DNA from 4 places in the Peribacillus sp. NPDC097197 genome. Region 2 is predicted to be linked to each of the others. Evidence: riboswitches for the same ligand, from Rfam matches in the RefSeq annotation. Region 2 holds a riboswitch; each other region holds the start of a gene.
What was found. Region 2 has a riboswitch for S-adenosylmethionine ahead of ACQKL6_RS03215 (bifunctional homocysteine S-methyltransferase/methylenetetrahydrofolate reductase). Riboswitches for the same ligand answer to the same signal wherever they lie in the genome.
Positions count from the first base shown of each region.

Region 1: linked by a shared signal. The riboswitch ahead of ACQKL6_RS01855 (methionine ABC transporter ATP-binding protein) and the one ahead of ACQKL6_RS03215 (bifunctional homocysteine S-methyltransferase/methylenetetrahydrofolate reductase) in region 2 are both predicted to bind S-adenosylmethionine.
Region 3: linked by a shared signal. The riboswitch ahead of ACQKL6_RS13520 (Na+/H+ antiporter NhaC family protein) and the one ahead of ACQKL6_RS03215 (bifunctional homocysteine S-methyltransferase/methylenetetrahydrofolate reductase) in region 2 are both predicted to bind S-adenosylmethionine.
Region 4: linked by a shared signal. The riboswitch ahead of ACQKL6_RS15810 (sugar ABC transporter substrate-binding protein) and the one ahead of ACQKL6_RS03215 (bifunctional homocysteine S-methyltransferase/methylenetetrahydrofolate reductase) in region 2 are both predicted to bind S-adenosylmethionine.

Region 1 covers NZ_JBNNST010000001.1:394,316-400,453, forward strand. Annotated here, with positions in the region: gene ACQKL6_RS01825 (acyl-CoA dehydrogenase family protein) at 1-721, shown strand, start outside; gene ACQKL6_RS01830 (arsenate reductase family protein) at 864-1,220, shown strand; gene gcvH (glycine cleavage system protein GcvH) at 1,318-1,698, shown strand; gene ACQKL6_RS01840 (toprim domain-containing protein) at 1,766-2,131, shown strand; gene ACQKL6_RS01845 (thioredoxin family protein) at 2,135-2,443, shown strand; gene ACQKL6_RS01850 (O-acetylhomoserine aminocarboxypropyltransferase/cysteine synthase family protein) at 2,780-4,090, shown strand; SAM riboswitch class I at 4,203-4,314, shown strand; gene ACQKL6_RS01855 (methionine ABC transporter ATP-binding protein) at 4,459-5,493, shown strand; gene ACQKL6_RS01860 (methionine ABC transporter permease) at 5,486-6,138, shown strand, end outside.
Region 2 covers NZ_JBNNST010000002.1:170,767-176,904, reverse strand. Annotated here, with positions in the region: gene ACQKL6_RS03220 (MOSC domain-containing protein) at 279-920, shown strand; SAM riboswitch class I at 1,032-1,130, shown strand; gene ACQKL6_RS03215 (bifunctional homocysteine S-methyltransferase/methylenetetrahydrofolate reductase) at 1,237-3,084, shown strand; gene metH (methionine synthase) at 3,077-6,138, shown strand, end outside.
Region 3 covers NZ_JBNNST010000009.1:85,743-91,880, forward strand. Annotated here, with positions in the region: gene ACQKL6_RS13505 (hypothetical protein) at 1-348, opposite strand, end outside; gene sigH (RNA polymerase sporulation sigma factor SigH) at 448-1,101, opposite strand; gene ACQKL6_RS13515 (alanine/glycine:cation symporter family protein) at 1,441-2,877, opposite strand; gene ACQKL6_RS13520 (Na+/H+ antiporter NhaC family protein) at 3,141-4,433, opposite strand; SAM riboswitch class I at 4,638-4,742, opposite strand; gene ACQKL6_RS13525 (ABC transporter substrate-binding protein) at 4,892-6,085, opposite strand; gene ACQKL6_RS13530 (ABC transporter ATP-binding protein) at 6,113-6,138, opposite strand, start outside.
Region 4 covers NZ_JBNNST010000012.1:91,304-97,441, forward strand. Annotated here, with positions in the region: gene ACQKL6_RS15805 (GTP-binding protein) at 1-1,083, shown strand, start outside; SAM riboswitch class I at 1,173-1,279, shown strand; gene ACQKL6_RS15810 (sugar ABC transporter substrate-binding protein) at 1,393-2,508, shown strand; gene ACQKL6_RS15815 (sugar ABC transporter ATP-binding protein) at 2,576-4,078, shown strand; gene ACQKL6_RS15820 (ABC transporter permease) at 4,080-5,093, shown strand; gene ACQKL6_RS15825 (hypothetical protein) at 5,154-5,534, opposite strand; gene ACQKL6_RS15830 (hydrolase) at 5,601-5,957, opposite strand.

The DNA of each region.
Region 1 (6,138 bases), on a different contig from region 2:
AATCGAGTGTTCATTGAATAAATTCTTCGCTTCGGAAGTGTTGGATTATGTAACTGATGAAGGGGTTCAGCTTCATGGTGGGTATGGCTTCATGCAAGAATATGAAATTGAGAAAGCGTACCGTGATTCTCGTATTAACCGCATCTTTGAAGGGACAAATGAGATCAACCGCTTGCTCGTTCCAGGCACATTCCTGAAAAAGGCACTTAAAGGTGAACTTCCTCTTCTTCAAAAAGCACAAGGCTTACAAGAAGAGTTAATGATGATGATGCCGGAAGAGCCAGGCGATGAGCCGTTGGCACAAGAAAAAATGCTGGTTAGAAATGCTAAGAAAATTGGCATCCTGGCTGCAGGTCTTGCTGCACAAAAATTCGGTAAAAAACTTGATCAAGAACAAGAAATCCTTTCAAATATTGCTGATATCGTATCTCTTGCCTATGCTGCTGAATCAGTGGTGCTACGTACGGAAAAAGCAATCGTGACTACAGGTCTAGAAAAGAACCAACAAAAAGTGCTTTACACTGAAATCTTCGTTCAAGAAGCTTTCAATGAAATCGAGCAACATGCAAAAGAAACGTTGATTGCTGTTGAAACTGGCGATACGTTGCGCATCATGCTTTCTTCCCTTCGCAAGTTGACTAGACATAATCCAATCAATGTTATTGCGAAAAAACGTGAAGCTTCCGTCAAAGTAATCGAAAATGAAAAATATGCACTTTAATTCTTAAAGTCTTAATCAAGGGGATGCCCATATCGGGTATTCCCTTGATTTATTTTGTAGGTTTTTCATGGGGATGCGAAGAGAGAGTCTATCGTTGTATTGCCCCAAAAAAACGGGTATTCTAAGGGAAGGTGGTGAAACGATGGGCTTAACTTTATACTGGTACCCAAAATGCGGCACATGCCGTAATGCAAAGAAGTGGCTGGATCGTCATGAGTTGCAATATGAAGCGATTCATCTCGTGGAAAATCCCCCTTCTCGGGCAGAAATTGAACAAATATATAAAAGTAGTGGACTAGAGTTGAAGAAGTTTTTCAATACGAGCGGGCAAAAATATCGCGAGCTCGGTTTAAAAGACAAACTCAAAGAAGCTTCAGAGAAAGAGATGCTCGATATATTGGCTACGGATGGCATGCTTTTGAAAAGACCAATTGTGACGGACGGCTTAAAAGTGACAGTAGGTTTCAAAGAAGAACAATTCGATCAGACCTGGAGCTAAGACTTTACAAAACATTTGGATAATTCCTTATCATAACAAAGAATCTACCTTATAATGTAATAGATAAAATATAAGCTGTAATATGGAGGGAATTAATATGTCAACGCCAAAAGAACTTCGTTATACAAAAGAACATGAATGGGTCAAAACGGAAGAGGGTACAGTACGCATAGGGATTACTGCATTCGCCCAGTCTGAACTTGGGGACATCGTTTTTGTTGAACTTCCAGAGGTCGGATCTGAACTGAAAGCGAACGAGCCCTTTGGTAGTGTAGAATCCGTTAAAACGGTTTCTGAACTTTATGCTCCTATTAGCGGCAAGGTCGTTGAAATCAATGAAGAGTTAAATGACAATCCTGAATTCGTTAATGAATCTCCGTTTGAAAAAGCATGGATGATCGTCCTTGAACCATCAGACAGCAGTGAAGTTGAAAAACTGATGAGTGCAAACGAATATGATAGCCTGATAAACGGGTAAGTAAGGTGAGGGGGAGGCTTTAATTAAGCCTGCTCTTTTTCAATTTGAGTGGAGACGGGGTGATGAGATGGAATGGGGTGTATCCGAGAAAGTGATCATGGTTGAAGGCCTTTCAGACAAGCGCAAAGTGGCATCCGTTCTGGACGAAGAAGTGGAAATCAGATGTACCAATGGCACCATTTCTTTAACGAAGTTGGATGAAATGGTGGATGAATTGATAGGCCGGGATGTTTACATCCTTTTTGACGCAGATGAGTCAGGGGAAAAGCTAAGGAAACAATTTCGTCGGGAACTGCCGGAAGCAAGGCATTTGTACATAGATAGGATGTACAAGGAAGTCGAGGATACCCCAGAACATCACATCGCTTCCGTGCTACTGACTGCAAATATGAAAGTGAAAACTAAATTTATAAGTAAAGGGATGGAAGAGTAACTGATGGAGGAATGGAAAGAAGAAGACTTTAAGCAAGCTGTTGATCAAGGGAACACTTTTAGTTTATATCTATACACACCTTTGTGTGGAACCTGCCAGGTGGCTTCAAGAATGCTTTCCATAACACTAGAGCTGTTCCCGGAAATGAAGGCTGGAAAAATGAACATGAATTATGTCCAGACATTGGCTGAACGATATGAAATTGAGAGCGTACCTTGTCTTTTGCTTTTTGAAAAAGGAAAGATGACAAAAAAAATATATGCCTTTCAGTCTGTTCCTTATTTGTATGGATTGCTGAAAGAGATAAGCTAAAAGCCGATCCTACATGGATTGGTTTTTTTGTTGAAGTCATGGGGGGAAATAGCATTCGTATTAATGATTGAATATTCTAATAACTAATTGACTACCTGTTACTAAAGTGCTATATTTTGTATGAAGTACATACGTTATAGACGCATCATACACGAGGATGGAATGTCTGCCATTTACAAAACGCGCTTATCCAGGCGACATCGTTCAATAGGGAAATTTCTATGGACGGTGGCGGGAAGTTCCGACTTCTTCATATTATAAGGTTCCTTGCATATAACAAGAGAAGAGGCAATATCGCTTTAATCCCTACTAAAACAATGGAAGAAGGGGAGAATAATGACAGAAAAAAATTACCGCTTTGAGACGTTGAGTGTGCATGGCGGTTTAAAAGTCGACGAAACGGGTGCCCGCGCCGTGCCCATTTATCAAAGTAATGCTTATTTGTTCAAAGATACAGATCATGCAGCGAATCTGTTTGGATTAAAAGAGAATGGCTATATCTATACGAGGCTTCACAATCCCACTGTCAGTGTCTTTGAAGAAAGAATGGCCCTGTTAGAAGGGGGAATCGGTGGATTGGCAGTTGCAAGCGGCATGGCCGCTATATCCCTTTCCATCCTTAATATCGCTGGTATGGGGGATGAAATCGTTTCTGCTTCAACACTGTACGGCGGGACCTATAATTTATTTGAAAATACACTCCCTAAATACGGAATCAAAGTGAAATTCGTCTCACCTGATGATCCGGAAAATTTCAAACGGGCAATCACTCCACGAACGAAGGCCATATTTGCCGAAACAATCGGCAACCCAAGCTTAAGGGTTCTTGATATCGAAGCAGTGGCGGAAATAGCCCACGAAGCAGGGATACCTCTTATCATTGATAACACTTTCGCAACGCCGTATCTGTGCCGACCAATAGACTTTGGGGCGGATATTGTCATCCATTCAGCTACAAAGTGGCTATTGGGTAATGGTACGACATTAGGGGGAGTCATCATCGACGGTGGTAAATTCGATTGGAATTCGCCTAATTATCCAGGCTTTACGGAACCTGACCCTAGTTACGATGGACTTGTCTATTCCGAAGCGGTAGGGCCTGCTGCCTTTATCACGAAAGCGCGTGTGCAATTGCTTCGGGATTTGGGACCGACGTTAAGTGCTCAAAGTGCATTCCAGTTCACGCTTGGCCTGGAAACGCTCCATGTCAGGATGAAGGAACACCTGTTGAATACGAGGACGGTCATTCAATACTTGGAGAACCATCCGGCAGTCTCATGGGTTTCTTATCCGGGTAACGATGATCATCCCGATAAAGCCCTAGCGGATAAATACTTGCCTAAGGGAGCCGGATCTGTGGTGACGTTTGGAATTAAGGGTGGACGTGAAGCAGGTTCCACACTCATCAATTCGGTAGAGTTATGGTCGCATGTCGCCAATGTCGGGGATGCTAAAAGCCTAATCATCCACCCAGCAAGTACAACTCACCAGCAATTGAATGATGCAGGACTGGTCAAGGCCGGTGTCAGCGCCGACCAGGTTCGCCTTTCAATCGGTATTGAAAATGTAGACGATTTACTTGAAGATCTAGAGCAAGCGATTGAAAAAGCGACGAATATCGTGTCAGTGAATTCTCAAAGAGTTTAATGGAGAAACAGGTACACCCTAGGATTTTACATTGCACTCCTTTTTTATCTGTGTTAAAATTTCAGACATAGTAAAGTGAATGTTAAGACAAAAAAGAATAGTCCATATATAGCTCTTATCAAGAGAGGTGGAGGGATGTGCCCGTTGAAACCCGGCAACCGACAAGGATTTTCCTTGGAAAGGTGCCAATTCACACAAAGCGTAGAGGCTTTGGGAGATGAGAGGAAGGCCTGCTTTTCCCTGCCTTTCTGCTCATGCAGAAGGGCTTTTTCTATTTTCTTTGAATCATAGAGGATAGATTCATCAGGAGGCCATAAAAATAAATCGACTAAATTCATAGGCTTAATTGGATAAAGAGGTGAGCATACATGATTACATTGTCAAACGTCAGTAAACTTTTTCGAACAGGAAAAGGAAATAGCGAAACGATTCATGCCGTGAATAGTGTGAATTTAGAAATAAATAAAGGTGAGATTTTCGGAGTCATCGGATACAGTGGGGCTGGCAAGAGTACGCTCATACGTATGCTGAATGGGTTGGAACGGCCTACTGAGGGCTCCGTGAACGTTGCGGGAAATGAAGTTTCAACAATTAAAGGGTCTAAGCTTCGTAAAGCCCGTCAAGAGATTAGCATGATTTTTCAGCATTTTAATCTCTTGTGGTCAAGGACCGTTCAAGAAAATATATCCTTTCCTTTGGAAATTGCAGGCATCTCCAAGCAAGAACGTATCAAGCGCGTCAATGAACTCATTAAGTTAGTTGGATTGGAAGGAAGAGAAAAAGCGTATCCATCGCAGCTAAGTGGTGGACAGAAGCAAAGGGTGGGAATAGCGAGGGCTCTTGCCAATAACCCGAAAGTGCTTTTGTGTGATGAGGCCACGTCCGCTCTAGATCCCCAGACAACCGATTCCATCCTGGAATTGCTTGTGGATATAAATCAACGCCTTGGTTTAACCATTGTCTTGATTACACATGAGATGCATGTCATTCGGAAGATTTGCAATCGAGTGGCTGTGATGGAAAGTGGACGGGTAGTCGAACAGGGAGCTGTCCTGGAAGTATTCAGAAACCCTAAAGAACAGATGACTAAGCGTTTTGTTCAGCAGGTGACGGAACCAGAAGAGACAAAAGAAACGATGGAGCATTTGTTTGAACGGTATCCAGCAGGAAAAGTGATTCAACTGACATTCGTGGGGGATCATGCAGAAAGCCCGTTGATCACAAAATTGGTACGTAATTTTGAGTTGGATGTGAACATTGTCCAGGGGAAGATATCACAAACGAGAAGCGGCTCATATGGAACATTGTTCATCCACCTTGATGGCAGTGAAGATGAAATGCTCCGCGCAATCGAATTCATAAAAGCACAGCAGGTAGGCGTGGAGGTGATTACTCATGCTTGAAGAATTATTGCCGAATGTAGATTGGGAAGACATCATAGAAGCGACGAAAGAAACGCTGTATATGACAAGTATTTCAGTTGTAGCGACCTTTTTTATAGGGATACTATTGGGGTTGCTTCTGTTTTTAACAGGCAAGGGGAATATGTGGGAGAATCGGGGCGTTAACGGTGTGTTAAGTGCTTTCGTTAATATTTTCCGTTCGATTCCATTCCTTATCTTGATTGTATTATTAATTCCGTTCACCAAATTACTTGTCGGTAGCATGATTGGTGAGAATGCGGCATTACCAGCACTCATTATCGGTGCAGCACCGTTTTATGCGCGGATGGTCGAAATCGGCCTTCGTGAGATTGATAAAGGCGTGATTGAAGCGGCTAAATCAATGGGAGCCAAAACCAGCACCATCATTTATAAGGTCCTCCTTCCAGAATCGATGCCGGCCCTTATATCAGGCATCACGGTAACATCGATTGCATTGGTTGGATACACGGCAATGGCAGGTGTCATCGGGGCTGGTGGATTGGGTAACTTAGCCTATCTGGACGGTTATCAACGGAATCACAACGACGTTACCCTGGTAGCGACGATTGTCATATTAATTATTGTCTTCATCATACAGATTATCGGTGATGTGATTACTTCTAA
Region 2 (6,138 bases):
GACAATGAGGAAATTAATCGTGAATCAACATATAGGCGACGGATTGTCTTTTTCGACTATATATTGTGTTCATATTCTATCATAATTAATTTGGAAATAGCAACTAAATTACTAAAACAAAGGGATTATTTTTATATCATTCTCTTTTCACATCGAATTTTATACCTAGTAAAGAGGTTATTGCTTTTTTTTGGTATAATCAAATAATTGAATAGATTGAATATAAAGAATGTTTCTTTATTGCAATCTGGAAATTTAAAAGAAATGGAAGATGTCCAATGGAAAATCGTAAAATCATGTCTCTTCAAATTGGGATGCCAAAAGAGGAGGAGCTTTCGGGGGTAAAGATCAAAACGGCAATGGATAAGAAGGCCATCGACTATATCACCGTAACAAAATCAGGGATTGATAGGGATGGAGTGGGTAACAGAAAGTTCCATGGAGGGCCTGACCGTGCTCTATGTTTTTATCCCTTTGAGCATTATGATTTATGGAATCGAACATTCAATAAGCAGCTTTCCATCCCTGCATTTGGGGAGAATTTGACGATTGCTGGAATGACTGAACGTCAAACGTTTATAGGCGATATCTATCGCATTGGCGGGACCGTTATTCAGATTACACAGGGGCGTATTCCTTGCTCGACCATCTCCCACTTTAACAAAGAGCCAGAGTTTTTGAAATTGGTGATGGACACTAATCTAACTGGCTATTTTGCTAGGGTTATACAAGAAGGGGTAATTGGCCAACAAGATGATATCGTGTTATTGGATCGGCTTCAAGATAAGGTTACGGTACTTTATGCAACGGATGTCATCCTTCATAAGCGTGATGGGGAGGAGGGGGCAATGTCCTTGCTTTCCATTGAATCCTTGTCGGAAGAATGGGGAGCCTTGCTTTCTAAAAGGATGTATCGTTAAAAAGTCTGAAGAAAATGAAAAAATGATAAATATACTCTTGAAATTATCAGATGATTCATGTAAATTAAATATAAATAAATTTTGAAATGTTTAGAAAATTAAACTTAATAAATCTTATCGAGAGAGGTGAAGGGACTGGCCCGATGAAACCTCAGCAACCAGCCTAGGCAAAGGTGCTAAATCCAGCAAGCAGAGCTTGATAGATGAGGAGAATGTTTCGAAAAAAGCCTTCTTCTTTGAGAAGGTTTTTTTTCTTTACTCTCACACTCATAGAAACCGACAAAAACCATAGTGTTTTTAAGAGAGGGTGTACTAATTGGATTTTCGTAGTGAATTGAAGGAAAGAATGCTAGTTGGAGACGGCGCGATGGGTACGTTGTTGTACTCCTATGGAATCGATCAATGTTATGAGGAAATAAATTGCACCAATCCTGATAAAATTGAGTCTATACATAGGGCCTATTTAGAAGCGGGTGCAGATATTCTGCAAACCAATACATATGGTGCCAATTTCAATAAATTGAAACGGTATGGGCTGGAGGAAGAAGTCAGTCGGATCAATCGCCAAGGAGTCAGCCTTGCTAAACAAGTAGCGAAAGGGAAGGCTTATGTTTTTGGTACAATTGGGGCCCAGCGTAGTATACGTAAATCGGATTTAAGTATAGAAGAAATAAAACGGGGTTTTCGAGAACAATTATACAGTTTGCTCCTGGAAGATCCCGATGGAATTCTTCTTGAAACATTCTATGATTTTGAAGAGCTTGAAACGGTGCTTCAAATTGCTAAAAAGGAAACGGACCTGCCGATTATTGCAAATGTATCGATGCATGAACTTGGAAATCTTCAAAATGGATTTCATTTGAATGAAGCTTTTCAAAAGCTAGAGTACCTAGGTGCAGATGTCGTTGGGGTGAATTGCCGTCTGGGCCCCCATCATATGATAAGGGCACTGGAAGAAGTGAAATTGCCTATGCAGGCGTCGATTGCCATCTATCCTAATGCAAGTCTTCCAGATTATGTGGATGGGAGACTGGTCTATAAAGCGGAACCAGAATATTTCGGTTCAAGTGCACTCGAATTACGAAAACAAGGAGCAACCATTATAGGGGGTTGCTGTGGTACGACACCACTACATATACAAGCTGTGAACGAAATGATTGGCACTTTAGCGCCAGTCAAGGAAAAAATTACGAAAGCTCGACATATAGAAATTATTGAAGTGAATAACCAAAAACAAGAATTAGCTCTTCATGAAAAGGCAAAAACGGATAGAACGATCCTAGTTGAGCTTGATCCACCGAAAAAGTTAGGAATCGAAACGTTTATGGCAGGAGCTGAAGCCTTGAAAAAAGCTGGGGTGGATTCCATTACTTTAGCTGATAATTCACTTGCTTCACCAAGGATATCGAATTCGACCTTAGCCAATTTATTAAAGGCTGAATTAGGGGTGAATCCGATGGTCCATATTACGTGCAGGGACCGAAATCTTATTGGGTTACAATCCCATTTAATGGGATTGCATACGGTCGGGCTGGATGAAGTTTTAGTTATCACTGGGGATCCTTCTAAGATTGGTGATTTCCCGGGGGCAACGTCTGTCTATGATTTATCTTCATTCGATTTGATAAGTCTGGTTAAGCAATTCAATGAGGGCTACTCCTATTCCGGACAAAGTCTAGGGAAACGGGCTAATTTCAAGATTTCCGCAGCTTTTAATCCAAATGTGAAATATCTCGATAAGGCTGTTCAGAGAATGGAAAAGAAAATCGCTTGCGGTGCTCATTCGTTTTTGACACAGCCAGTTTATTCAGTAGAACAAATAGAAGAAGTCTATCAGGCGACAAAACATTTGGAAACACCGATTTTCATGGGGATAATGCCCCTTACCAGTACGAGGAATGCCGAATTCATCCATAATGAAATACCGGGGATTAAATTACCTGACAGTGTACGGAAAGCAATGGCCTCAGCGGGAGCTGATCCAGTAAAATCAAGGATTGAAGCTATAAATATAGCAAGGGAATTGGTAGACGCAGCCCAAGAGAGGTTCAAGGGAATTTACTTAATAACGCCTTTCTTACGCTATGAAATGACAGCGGAACTTACTACATATATTAAGGATCATGATCGTAAACAAACATCTGAGGTGGCAGGACATGAGTAAAAGAGAAATTAACGTGCAATTACAATCAAAGATTCTTCTTCTTGATGGAGCAATGGGCACCATGATTCAAGCTGAAGATTTAACGGCCGAGGATTTCGGTGGAGAACAATACGAAGGGTGTAATGAGTATTTATCGTTAACCCGTCCTGAAATCATTCAAACTATCCATGAAAAATATTTAGCGGCAGGTGCCGATATTATAGAGACTAATACCTTTGGTGCCACAAGCTTAGTGCTGGAAGAATATCAATTAAGCACGCTTGCATATGAACTTAATAAAGTATCGGCAGAGCTTGCCGTAAAAGCATGTGAAAAATATTCAAGTGATAATTGGCCCAGGTATGTAGCGGGTTCCATGGGACCAACGACAAAAACTTTATCTGTTACAGGTGGAACGACTTTCGATATATTGACCGATTCATATGAGGAACAGGCACTTGGCCTTATAGACGGTGGGGTAGACTTATTACTCGTGGAAACCTGTCAAGATATGCTCAATGTAAAGGCGGCCTTTTCTGGAATTAGATCGGCCATCGCTAAAACTGGCAAGGAAGTACCGATAATGATTTCAGGAACAATCGAGCCGATGGGAACGACGTTAGCCGGTCAGTCCATAGAGGCATTTTATTTATCGGTAGAGCATATGAACCCTCTGGCTGTCGGTTTGAACTGTGCGACAGGCCCAGAGTTTATGATTGACCATATCCGTACTCTAGCAGATCTATCCGACAATGCGATTAGCTGTTATCCAAATGCAGGATTGCCTGATGAAGAGGGGCATTACCATGAATCTCCCACTTCCCTAGCCGAGAAAATGAAACAATTTGCAGAAAAAGGCTGGGTCAATATCATTGGTGGCTGTTGTGGTACTACTCCTGAACACATTAAAGAGCTCTCAAGAGTTCTTAAAGATATTCAACCACGGAAATTACCTGAGGTTGCACATGGTCATGCCGTATCTGGCATCGAGCCGCTTATTTATGACGACTCAATGCGACCCCTGTTTGTCGGAGAGCGAACGAATGTCATTGGATCTCGTAAATTCAAGGAATTGATTCGTGCTAAGAAATACGAACCAGCAGCGGAGATTGCCCGGGCACAAGTTAAGAAAGGTGCGCATGTCATTGATATCTGTCTGGCAGACCCTGATGGAGATGAGTTCGGTGACATGAAAGAATTCATTGAAGAGGTCGTCAAAAAGGTAAAGGTCCCTTTAGTCATCGATACAACTGATGAAGCCGTTCTTGAACAAGCCTTGAAACATTCCCAAGGGAAATCCATCATAAACTCAATCAATCTCGAAGATGGTGAAGAGAGGTTTGAAAAAATCGTTCCACTTATTCATCAATACGGTGCGGCTGTCGTAGTAGGAACGATTGATGAAATTGGTATGGCGGTAGACGCCGAACGAAAAATAGAAGTAGCTACTCGCTCAGTGGATTTACTTGTAAACAAATACGGCCTAAAGAAAAGTGACTTGATTTTTGATCCCCTTGTATTTCCAGTCGGTACAGGAGATGAACAATATATTGGCTCCGCATTGGAAACAGTAAAAGGAATTAAAGCAATCAAGGAAAAATTCCCTGAATGTTTGACGATTCTTGGGATTTCAAATGTTTCGTTTGGCTTGCCTTCACGTGGAAGGGAAATATTGAATGCTGTTTTTCTTTATCATTGTACGAAAGCTGGACTAGATTACGCGATTGTGAATACGGAAAAACTCGAACGGTTTGCTTTAATACCAGAAGTGGAAGTGAAGCTTGCTGAAGCACTTTTATTTGATACCTCAACAGAAACACTGGCAACCTTCACTGAATTTTATCGTGGTAAAAAAGCTGAAAAGAAAGATGATGGAATTATTCTTCCATTAGATGAAAGGTTAGGTAACTACATAATCGAGGGTACAAAAGAAGGATTGATCGAGGACTTGAATGAAGCCATAGAGCGTGGTGATGCTCCACTGGAAATCATTAATGGACCATTGATGGATGGAATGAGCGAAGTGGGGCGGTTATTCAATGATAACCAACTTATTGTGGCAGAAGTGCTTCAAAGTGCCGAGGCAATGAAAGCCGCTGTTTCACATCTTGAACCGCTTATGGAAAATTCAGAGGATCATGCTAAAAAAGGGAAAATCCTTTTGGCCACTGTCAAAGGGGATGTCCATGATATCGGTAAAAACCTTGTCGATATCATTCTTTCCAATAATGGCTATGAAGTCGTGGACCTTGGAATTAAGGTTGCACCACAGCAAATCATTGAGGAAGTACGAAAGCATGAACCTACCATTATCGGTTTATCGGGACTGCTTGTAAAGTCAGCACAGCAAATGATCTTAACAGCACAGGATTTGAAACAGGCTGGGATTGACACCCCAATTTTGGTGGGTGGTGCCGCATTATCCCGTAAGTTCACCGATTTTAAAATCTCACCCGAATACGATGGGCCTGTTCTATATTCTAAGGATGCGATGGATGGTTTGGCCGTTACGAATATCCTACATGATACGAACAGAAAAATGGTATACCTAGAGGAACTGAAAAATAAACGTGAAAAGGCAAAAGCCAATGCTGCCATCGCCGCATTAATTGAAAAACCGGAACGTAAGCCAGTAAGTGCGGTTCCACTAAGGAATGTACCGGTCCAAAAACCTCATGATGTCAAAAGGCATATACTAAAAAAATATCCACTCGAAGTCATTCAGCCCTATATCAATAGACAGATGTTGATTGGACATCATCTGGGTCTAAAAGGGAAGGTGGCCGAATTACTGAAGGAGGGTAACGATAAAGCTATACAATTGAATGATTTGGTTGACGAGCTGATTGAATTCCTGAAATCCGAACCTGAATATGGATTAAATGCAGTATATCAATTTTTCCCCGCCCAAAGTGATGGTGACAAATTAGTGGTATACAATCCCGAGGATCATCAGGAAGTATTGGAAACTTTTGATTTTCCAAGGCAAGATACAAGTCCAAACCTTTGTCTGGCTGATTTTGCGAAGCCTATTTCTTCTGGCGAAATGGACTATGTTGGTTTCTTCCTGGTTAC
Region 3 (6,138 bases), on a different contig from region 2:
TTTCAGGGTAATGCCCTCTTCAACATTCGGGAAGGATGTTTCATTCTCATGTACTATCTGAAAATCTTCATAGCCTTCTAGATCATATATCTCACAATATAGGTTAAGCTGGGGCAATCCTTCCCCCACTAAACCGCGCAGATGCATAATCGCACTGATTTCTTTACCATCTTCCAATTCTATTTCAATAATTAAATTTTCATTATTGCCGAATTTTTTTAATACTATTTCACTCACTATTATATCCAATTCCAATGTATACCTTGAATCTGTCTCAAATATATATATAGCACTATTAAACATAAAAACACTTTCGCCATCTATTTTTACTGACTTAACCTTGCGCATACACACTCCACTTTCAAGTATTATTCTCCATGAATTAAATGACGGCTATCATGATGATAAAGAAAATCTATCTATTTAAAGTGATGCTCACTGTATTACCTATTCAACCATCAACCGTGATTCCAGATACTTATCCAACTTCTTTTTCACACGTTGGAGTGCATTATCTATTGTCTTTACTTGAACATTCAATTCTAGTGAAATTTCCAAGTAGGTCTGTCCCCCCATATACAAGTCCACGACTGTACTTTCGAGGTCACTGAGGAGTTCCGTTAATTTCAGTTCAATTTCACTGAATTCTTCTAATCCTATTAAAATGGCAACCGGATCCATCTGCTTTTGCTCAGGGACGACATCAATAAGAGCTTGCTCCGATTCCCCTTGGTAAATAGGTCTAAACAGTGAAACATAGGTATTCAAAGGGGAATGCTTTTGTCTAGTGGCCGCTTTGACAGCAGTGATAATTTGTCTAGTAATGCATAGTTCAGCAAATGACTTAAAGGAAGCCGAATTTTTGCAATCTCGATAATCCCGGATAGCCTTATACAGTCCTATCATGCCTTCTTGAAAGACATCTTCCTTATCTCCACCCGTTAGAAAATACTTCATTGCTTTAGTTTTGACAAGACCTTTATACTTCGTAATTAATTGATTCAATGCCTCATCATCACCATCTTGAAATTTGCCTATCAATATTGCATCTTCCATTTGTGTAGGGTTTTCCACTTTTTCCTTATCGAGGATCATACTCATTTTTATTCCTCCACTCACTTAGTTGAGCACCAAATAACTACAAGGTTGCGTTTTAGCTTCAAAATATTGGTAGAACCTTATAATATTATAGTATCTCAGCTACATCATTAAAGATACCCTTAAATACCGACATTTTCCAACATTATTATATATTACCAATAAGTAAATAGGAATATTGATTTATAAATTCTTTCATTTAATAAGGTATTTATTCACAGTGTACTAGAATATTAGAAAGGACATAACCCGGATTGAGATGTGCGGATATGCCGGGCTATCTAAATCTATAAAAAAAACCTCGAAATAGTATCGAGGTCCCTTTTGTTCATGATCTAGTTTCTATTTGAATTCCTTTTTACTGGATCCTTCCACCTGTTCAGTTGGGTCACCCCAGCATTCAACATTCTTCAATCCCTTAATGTTACTTACATGAAAAACGGGATTTTTGCCATCTTTCTTTTGCTTTTGATAATCAGCAAGTGCAGCGAAAGCTATTTTCCCTAGCAAGGCTATGGCTATCAGGTTTATGATGGCCATTGATCCCATCAGCAAATCTGCTAGATTCCATACAAACTCGAGCGAAGCCATTGATCCGAAAATGACCATTCCAACGACTGCTGCACGATAAATATTTATCCAAATTTTCTTTTCATTAATAAAACTGATATTGGATTCTCCATAATAGTAATTTCCAACAATCGAGCTAAACGCAAATAACAGGACAATAATGGCGAGAAAAATACCAGCCCAAGATCCTAAGCTCTCGCTAAGGGCATTCTGCGTGAGAACAATTCCATCCGTTTCTTTTGATGAGTATAGACCGGAAAACAAGATGATAAAGGCCGTCGAGCTACATATGATGAGCGTATCAACAAAAACGCCTAGTGATTGGATCAGACCTTGTTTTACCGGATGGGTGACATCTGCCGTAGCACCCGCATTAGGAGCACTCCCCATTCCAGCCTCATTTGAGAACAAGCCACGCTTGATTCCGTTCATCATGGCTGCACCCAGTGCCCCACTAGCAATCTCCCTTAATCCATCGAATGCACTTTCAAAGATTAATGCAAGAACACTTGGTAACTCGGTTATATTCAATAGGATGACAACTAAAGCTACTAACACATAAGCTCCTGCCATGATTGGCACGATGACTTCAGACACTTTAGCAACCATCTTAATTCCGCCAAAAATGATAACAGCCGTTATGATTGCCAAAATTAGTGCGGTGATCCATTTATCTACACCAAAGGATGCTTGGAATGCACTTGTAATCGTATTGGCCTGTACAGAATTGAAAGCAAGTCCAAATGTCAATGAAATCAAAACAGCAAACGTGATACCCATCCAGCGTGCATTTAATGCTTTTTCCATATAATAAGCTGGACCACCACGGAAGGCTGCTCCGTCTTTGACCTTGTAAATTTGAGCTAAAGTGCTTTCAATGAAAGCAGAGGCAGATCCAATCAATGCGATTAACCACATCCAGAAAACAGCTCCCGGACCACCAGTCGTGATGGCTATAGCCACACCTGCCAGATTCCCCGTTCCTACCCGGGAAGCCGTACTGATGCAAAAGGCCTGAAACGAAGATACGCCTTTCTTATCTGCCGTAGCACCTTCCCCTAGTAACCTAATCATTTCTTTCACCATTCTAAATTGTACAAATTTAGTACGAAAAGAAAAATAAATGCCCATTCCAATTAATAAAATGATCAGTATAGAGGACCATAATAAATCATTTGTTTCAGTAATAAACTTTTCTACTATCTCCATTTTTAAACGAACCCACCTCTAATTATTTCATTACAATACCTTTAGAGTTCCCGCTTTTACAAAATAGTAAACACTTAAGAATAAAGATATCTCCGTTAATTGTATTTTATTATACTATTTTAATATTATTGAAGGCAGAGATTAGTTTTGTGAATTTTAAAGATTTCATACACACTTGAAGTCAATTACCCTAAAAAAGCCCTGGAGACAATGCTCCAGGGCAACATTCGTGATTTATTGATACTCTTCCAACCAACCTATTTTCATTTCCTCTTCGAGAACCGGGGGAAACCTATTAAAATGGCTATGATTCCTGAAACCCCGATCAAGACTGGATAGAACGAATAGGGTAGGATACTGATAGGAGAGATGTGTGCGACACCTGCAGCTAAAAGTAGTTGTGCTCCGTATGGCAATAAGCCCTGAATGCTACAAGCGAAAACATCGAGCAAACTGGCAGATTTCCGTGGATCGATTTCATACTTTTCGGCAATGTTTTTTGCGAGTGGACCAGCAATGATGATGGATATGGTATTGTTTGCCGTTGAAAGATTCGTTAAAGCCACCAATCCCGCGATACTGAACTCTGCACTTTTTCTTGATTTGCTCTTTCTCGTCACGAGGTTCAGTAGGTAATCGATTCCGCCGTTATGTTTGATAACAGAAACCATGCCTGCAATCAAAATCGCTAGGAAGGAGATTTCATACATCCCAGCCATTCCATCCCCCATTTTTTGAATCACTTCCATTGCATGATAACTACCATCCGCTAAACCGATGATTCCGGCAAAGACGATGCCGATAGAGAGAACCAAGAATACATTGATCCCTGCCAATGCTGCCACTAGAACACAAAGGTAAGGTAGAATTTTGACCCAATTGTAGGCTTCTCCAGAAATTGTAGCTTGTTCACCCATCGTCAGAAAACCAAGGATAAAACATGTGATTATTGCAGCAGGTAACACAATAAAAAAGTTCACTTTGAACTTATCTTTCATTTTCGTTCCCTGTGTGCGTACAGCTGCTATAGTCGTATCCGAAATGAAAGAAAGATTATCACCGAACATGGCACCACCAATGACCGCAGCCATGGAAAGGGCAACAGATATATCCGTTTGATCACTGATTCCTACTCCAATAGGTGCTAAAGCCACTATCGTTCCCATACTTGTCCCCATTGATAATGAGATAAAGCAGGCGATAATAAATAACCCCACCATTAAAAGATTTTGCGGAACAATTGAAAGTGCTAGATTCACCGTAGACGCTACGGCCCCCATCCCATTTGCCACTTCCGAAAAAGCCCCAGCCAATAGGAATATGACAACCATCAACATGATGTTTGAATCCCCGGCACCTTTACAAAAGATTTCTACTTTCTGATCGAATGATTCCTTTCGATTCATTGCCAGTGCCGTAGCAGATGCAATGGCTATGGCAACAATCACTGGAAATGTGTAAAAATCTTTTGTAATAACACCTGAACCTATAAATAATATCAAAAAAACGATAAACGGCGTTAAAGCCCATGGATTCCCTTTATTGTCTAAACTCATGATGTACACCTCTTTAGTATTTTGCATGGTAATGGTAATGGATACTCTTTTTGGACTCTCTAAATTTTCCGGCATCCCTTCATTTTAATATGGTCTTGATTATAGAATAGTAACAAACCATCAAGAACAGATTCCTATCCTATGAGTACAAAAAGACCTCTTCCGTTTTATTACAAGAAGAGGTCTTTTAATCTATAAACACTCCTCTTATCTTTCAGGTCAATCGCCTGCTGGATTTGGCACAGCACTCTAAATAAGTCTGCTGCCGAGACATCTTCGGGCCAGTCCCTCAGTCTCTCTTGATAAGAAGTAAGAAATATTCATTTTTTCAAAGCAAATATAAGAGTACAGCATTTTAAGAGTTTTCGCAAGGTAAAGTATTAAAGATTTTTATAAACTGATGGAATGCATTAGTTTTTAGCTTTCGGGGCGAAAAGGTAGTTAGTGTGAAAGCACCTTTATTCTTCTACATTGATGGGTACCACTTTTCCATCTTCGACCGCTCCTACAACGACTTTTGCTGCGAATCCACCGTTTTCGTCAATCGATGGTATATTGTAAATTTTCTGTTCAGGTGCCGTATTTGTCAGCCCATCCTGCATATGGTCACGGATCGCATTCACATCATCGACTGTTCCCGCCGCTTTCATTGCCTCCACAAAGGCATACATAGCAATGTAATTCAACCCCACTTCAGAACTAGCATCTTCCTTATAAATTTTTTTATATTTATCAATGAATGCCGGTATTGCTTCTTCCTTGGAATCGATTAGCGGAAGAACACCGATCGAACCTTCCAATGTTTCGTACGAGCCCGCTATTGGTTTCATTTGATCCAGTTTCGCCTGGTCCATGATAATGAAACCGCCTTTAAAGCCTAGTTCCCTTGCTTGTTTTGCAACCTTGGCCGTAGGCTCTGACGCCCCCCCGATGAAAAGGACATCAGGCTTTTCTTTTAGGGCATTTGTAACAGTCGTGAAGAAATCCGTTTCTTTAGAAAAATCAATGGAGGCGTTATATACGACTTCACCACCCTGTTTTTCCCAATGAGGAAGTAGGTTTTCCGCCCAGTCCTTCCCGTACTGGGAAGATGGTGGCAATGCCGCAATTTTCTTTCCGAAGTTTTCCATTGCATACGTAGAAAACGGTTCAATATACCCTTCATAATTTGGCGGGATCCTCACCGTTAATGAATTACCGCTTTCCGTGATGGCTGGTTCACTCGAATAGCCACCGATGATGAATTTCTCTTTTTCGTTAAAAACCTGAAGGGCGAGTATCCCTCCACTATGAGGAGTGAAAATAATCGGAGTTTTGTATTCCTGAATTAAACGTTTAGCATTTGAACCCGTTTCATTCGGTAAGTACTTATCATCCAACGAAACCAGGTTGAGCGTATATTTTTCCCCTTCCACTTCAAACCCACCAGCATCATTGATTTCATTTACTGCCATCTCCACACCATTTAACGTTCGTTTTCCATATAAGGCTGCTGCTCCACTCAAAGGACCGCTAAAACCGATATTGACGACATTCTTCCCTTTACTGGCCTTTCCTCCCCCACTTGAGGCAGGGCTGTCTCCTTTGTTACAGCCGGCTAGTGCCGTTAGGACGAGTAATAGCATGACAAAGAATACACTCAATTTTTTCATGAAAATCCCCCATTCATTTTTAAACTCTTATGCTCCGATATAAGCTTTCCGTA
Region 4 (6,138 bases), on a different contig from region 2:
GTATTTGCTTTCTCCAAGCTTTATGACAGCAAACAGCAACTGCAGGATCTAGCCGTCTTCCTTCACGCAAACTATCAAGATAGCAATTGGAAGGAAATGAGGGCGGAGAAGCTCCTTGCCTTCACGCGTAAAACTTTATCCTATCTATTAGAAAAACGGGCAGCGAATGAACGGAAATGCGAGCATTCGATTTCTTGGAATGAACAGATGGAAGTGAAGTTGAATGGCGCTACGAATCAGTTGACTGATTTGGAAAAAGAAAAAACCGAAAACATTACAAGATCTTATCGCTTATTAAAAGAAGAAGTGAAAAAACAGCTTTCCACACGAATTCCTGAATTACTGCGTGATTGCTCTAAAACATTATCTGAGAATAGTGACTTTAGCCAAGTGCATATACAGTTGAATCAGGAAATGAACGATCGGATCCAGGCATTTATATCCGATAAAATCATGCCGCAGTATTTCCGCTCGCTTCAAGACTGGATTGCTACATCTGAGTTAGAATTCACGCAAAGCCAACAGTTCATGGATGAGATGAGCGCAGGCTTCAATGAGCTATACAAAGAAGAACGTATTGTACTGGCCGGGGACTTCCGGGTCTTGGATGACTGGCGCCGTGATGCGGACCGGATGACAAGCAGCATCCGGATAGAAAATGTAAATATATTACTAAGAAGGACCCCATCTCAGTTGATTCTTAAGGGAGCCGGGAAGCTATTTGGTGCCATTCCGCAAAATAAAGCGAATATGTACAATCGATATAAGAAGTTCTTGGAAAATGAAGACTTCCAGGATGTTGCCGATATGATCAGTGACAGATTCCTTACTCAGTTTGGATTGTTCGAAAAATCCTTGGAACGTGACATATCCCTGTTCTACCGCAATCCATTTGCCATCCTTGAAAAAAATATCGAACAGACGAAAGCCGAAATCAAAGAACAGCAGGCTACATTGGAACATATGAGACAAAATCCTGAAGTCTACCGTGATCCGATTACCCTGTTCGAAGTGAAACTGCGCCAATTCGAACGCCTTGAAAAAATCGAGAAAAGACGCCTGGCGAAACTGCAAGGAAAATAAAACATTTAAAATATTCTAAAAACTATTGACTTAATGACTATATCCCTATAAAGTGGTACTTACCATAACGAAACGTAACACATTATATTCTCTTATCAAGAGTGGCGGAGGGACTGGCCCTACGATGCCCAGCAACCGTTCCAATTAGGAATTGGTGCTAAATCCTGCAAAACAGAAATGTTTTGACAGATAAGAGAGGGATAAGTCTGCAAACCAGCTGATTAAACCTCTCTATTTTAGAGAGGTTTTTATTTTGTGTTTATGCCGAGCTAACAGATAAGAATAATGTAAAAAATAGGGGGAATTAAAATGGGAAAATCAATTTTAAAAGGAGCTTTCGTTTCAGTCATCGCTTCGGCGTTGCTTTTGACGGGGTGTTCTTCGGGACAAAGTACAGGGGAAGCGAAAAAAGAGGAAAAGGTATCTTTTGAAAATGTTCCAGAGCGATTTGCGAAAGGCGAGGGAGCTAAAATTAAAGTCATTCGTAAAATTGGCGGCGATGATCACACGGCCCAATACTTAGCAGGGGCGCAAGAAGAAGGAGAAGCACTTGGCTTCCAAGTAGATACTTTTACGGCCAATGGCGATACGGCTAAATTCCATGACGCCATCGCTCAGGCTCTGGAGGAAGACTATGATGGCTATATCATTTCCCATGGTGATGATGCAGCGACAGTGAATGACGTACAAAAGCTGGTGGATGCAGGGAAAAGCGTAGTCACATTCGATTCCATCGGCGATTTAACGAAAATTGATGGGGTAACAGTAACTTCACAAGATGACGAAGCATTGGCAACTCTTGCTTTTGACAAATTGATAGAAGAGCAAAAAGGCGAAGCGAACATTGCATACCTTTGGGTAGATGGTTTCCCTCCAATGGTGAGAAGAAATGCCGTGTATCAAGAAAAGCTGAAAGAAAATCCTGGCATTCATGAAATTGAAAGATTCGGAGTGGCATCTTCAGATACTTCGGTCCAGACGCAAAATGCGGTCTCGGCGATGTTGAACAAGTATCCCAAAGGTAAAATAGACGCAATTTTCGCAACCTGGGATGCATTCGCTATCGGAGCAGCTCGTGCGATAAAAGAAGCGGGGCGCGATGAAGTGAAAATCTATGGTATTGACGTGTCCAATGCCGACCTTCAGGAGATTCAAACAAAAGGAAGCTCATGGTCGTATACCGCAGCGGTTGATCCGAAGTTGATTGGTGCAGTGAATATGAGATTGCTAGCGAAAAAACTAGCGGGGGAAGAAACGCCGCAAACCTATGATTTAGAAGCATCATTGATATCTCAAAAACAGCTTCAATCATCGAAGGACGCTGTCAACATGACCAATCTATCCGGCATTGTTCAAGGCTGGGGAGTATCAACGGAATTTGAAGAAGACTGGATGAAAGTATTGAAAGAACATTATAAGAAGTAACGATCAGAATCAGTAGACACTCTCTTTCAAGTTGAAGAGAGTGTCTGTTTAATGGGAGGGATTGGACATGGGCATTCAACTAGAAATGAAACAGATATCGATTGAGTTTCCAGGTGTAAAAGCGCTTAGTGAAGTTAATTTTTCAGTACAGTCGGGAACAGCACATGCATTGGTCGGCGCAAATGGAGCAGGGAAATCGACGCTAATGAAAGTCTTATCAGGAGCTCATGTCCATTATACCGGCGACATTTTCCTAAATGGCCAGGTACAGGATATCCGTTCGCCAAAGTCGGCACAGGAAGCTGGCATTCAAATTGTGTATCAGGAAGTGGATACGGCCCTCATTCCTTATTTAACGGTTGCGGAGAACGTGATGCTGAATGAATCCGTACAGAACATGGGGAGAAAACAAATCATCAAGTGGAAGGAATTACATAGAAAAGCGACGGAAATCTTGGAAGAAATGAACATCCATGTGTCTTCGAAAAAACTGGTAAGGGACCTTACGTTGGCCGAAAAGCAGATGGTCTTGATAGCTAGGGCCGTTTCAACCGCATGTAAATTCTTGATTCTCGATGAGCCGACTGCTCCGTTAAGCCATACGGAAACAACGGAACTATTCCGGATTGTGAATGAGCTGAAGCAACGTGGTGTAGGCATTATTTTCATTTCTCATCGTCTACCCGAGATATTTGAAGTGTGTGAGGACATTACAATCATGAGAAATGGGAAGAGTGTGAGGCGCAGTAGAATCAGTGATATCACACAAAACGAAGTGATTGAGCAAATGCTTGGAAAGTCAATGGAAGAACAGTTTCCCGTCGTGAATGCCGAGATAGGTGCGGTGATGTTTGAAGTGAACCGACTGTCGGATGCCGATAAAGTCAAAGATGTCAGTCTTCATGTGAGGGCCGGTGAGATAGTCGGTTTAGCGGGTCTTGTCGGGGCAGGAAAAACGGAGCTTTGTAAAACGCTTTTCGGCCATACGGCCATTATAACGGGGGAAGTTGTGTTAAAAGGAAGGAAGCTTAGCCTGAAAACGCCCCATCATGCTGTGAAGAGCGGCTTGGCACTAGTCCCCGAAGAACGGAGGAAAGAAGGCGTTCTCGTACAGGAGTCTGTTACTACGAACCTGACTGCTGCAAGTGTCGGGAAATTCAGTAAGGCATTCAGCTTCGTCGATCGCCAGGCAGAAAAGATAAAGGCGAAAGACCTGATAGCTACTCTTGGGATCAAAACGCCTTCAGAGGAAGCGAAGGTCGAAAACCTATCAGGGGGCAATCAGCAAAAGATCGCCATCGGAAAGTGGTTATTGGCTGATGCGGATGTATACATATTCGATGAGCCGACAAAAGGCGTCGACGTCGGGGCCAAGAAGGATATTTTTGAACTGATCGCAAAGTTAGCCCAAAAGGGGAAAGCGATTATTTATGCATCATCCGAATTGGCCGAAATCATAGGAATCACAAACAGGACCTATGTTTTATATGACGGAAGGATGGTCAAGGAGCTAGAGACAAGCAAGACAAATGAAGAAGAACTACTATTCTACTCAACAGGGGGCAAATAGGATGAGTACACCAATTCCGGTTCTTACAGAGAAACCAACAACGCCAGCCAGGAAAAAAGTTGATCTGTTCGAATTCTTTTATAAATATGGAACGATTCTGACGATCATCATCTTGATTGCGGTTTTTGCTATTGCGAATCCATCGTTCATTCAAACGAATAATCTTATTAACATTTTACGTTCCATCTCCATCGTGACAATCATCGCCATCGGGATCACGATTTCCTTGACGGTTGACGGCTTCGATTTGTCAGTTGGCTCCGTTGCCTCATTAGCCAATGCCATCGTCATCTCGATGTTTGTCTGGTTTTCCCAGGATACGTTGATTGCGATAATAGCGGCCATTGGTGCTTCGCTTGTGGTGGGCGCATTGAATTCATTCATGATTGTAAAGTTAAGAATCCCGGACATGCTGATGACATTGGCGACCATGTTCATCATTCAAGGGCTTGCCCTTACTTATACAAAAGGGGCCACGGTTTCACAAAACATGGTGATGCCTGATGGAACATTCGCTACAGGTTTAATCAGCCCATTTTTCGCCAAAATCGGACAAGTGCCTTGGATTATCCTGATCATGAGCGTCATTGTCGTTGCGACTCATATCTTTTTGACCTACACGAAGCATGGCCGTTATATGTACATCATTGGGGGAAATAAGGAGGCGGCTAGACTTTCGGGAATCTCGGTCAATAAATATAAAGTAGTGGCCTATCTTCTGTCGGCGCTGTTCGCTGCTATCGGCGGGATCGTCCTTGCTTCCCGCGTCATGACATCGGAAATCAATTCAGGTTCTCCCTATTTAATGGATGCGGTGGCGGCGGCCTTCATTGGTTCTTCTGTTCTAGGAGCAGGTAAACCGAATGCTTTCGGAACGTTCATCGGGGCCGTTTTGATTGGAATTCTGCAAAATGGGCTAATCATGATGTCGGTCCCATATTATGCAATGGACATCGTGAAAGGCGCAGTTCTCGCCCTTGCCTTGGCTGTGACCTATTATAAACAAAAACACTGAAACATTAAGGACCAGCAGTCGCCATGATTGCTGGTCTTTTGTTTCAGTGTGGCGAATTTTTCATTTGGGCTTGGATAACTTCATTTCATACTGCATATAAATCGTACCGGCCTGTTCTTGTGTAATCTCGAATTTGTTACTCGCCTTTTCCGTGATGGCGTCTTGGGTATTCTGTCCTCCAGTGTTGTATAGTGACTTCATGTAAAGATAAATTTCTTTTTCTTTATCTGAACCGATTGCATCGTTTTCCCCGGGTGCCTGTGAATATCCTTCCGCCACTTGGCTGACCCCTTGCTCGAGGCCGCTTTCTTCAGAGGACTCTTCCGTTGTTGGGCTTGCTTCACTTTCCTCCCCGGTTTTTTTACTGGATGGATTTTGCATGCAGCCATACAGTAGACAAAGAGAGGAAGCCAATAGGATAAACTTCATCGCTCTTATCATCCCTACCTCCTTATATGAAAAAAGAAACAGAATCTTCATATATAAGATCCTGTTCTAATAGGGTACTTATTTAAACTTCTGGATTTCACTGTCTCCCTCGAATTTGTTATCCTCCAATATGCCAATCTCCTCAATGTGATTCCGGGCGGCCTCGTCACCTAACCTGTATATGATCCGGTATAGTTTTTTCATGGCCGCATCATATTTATCATTGGCCCGGTCATGATGGTAGAGAAGATAAGGTACGTGAGAACGGGCAAAAGCTTCAAGATCATCTTTCAGATGGTCGTCCAAACATTGCTTTAACTCGGCTAATTCGTCATCATTCGCTTGTATGGTGAAGCTTGGGTTTTCATCTAGTTTCTGTGCTAGAATATCTCCACTCACTAAATCCACATGATACGTCTGCTTTTCTTGACTCATTTATACCACCCCTTCAAGTGTTTAATTATGATGTACCACTATTTGTAAAAAAGTAACCCTAAAAATGAATATCCTATAAAAAAGTCGCTTTCATACATAGATGTCAGATATTTCTTATGAAATAGGGTAAGATAGATTTAGAGATTGATAGGACAACTTAGGACATTGAACAAGGATGGGG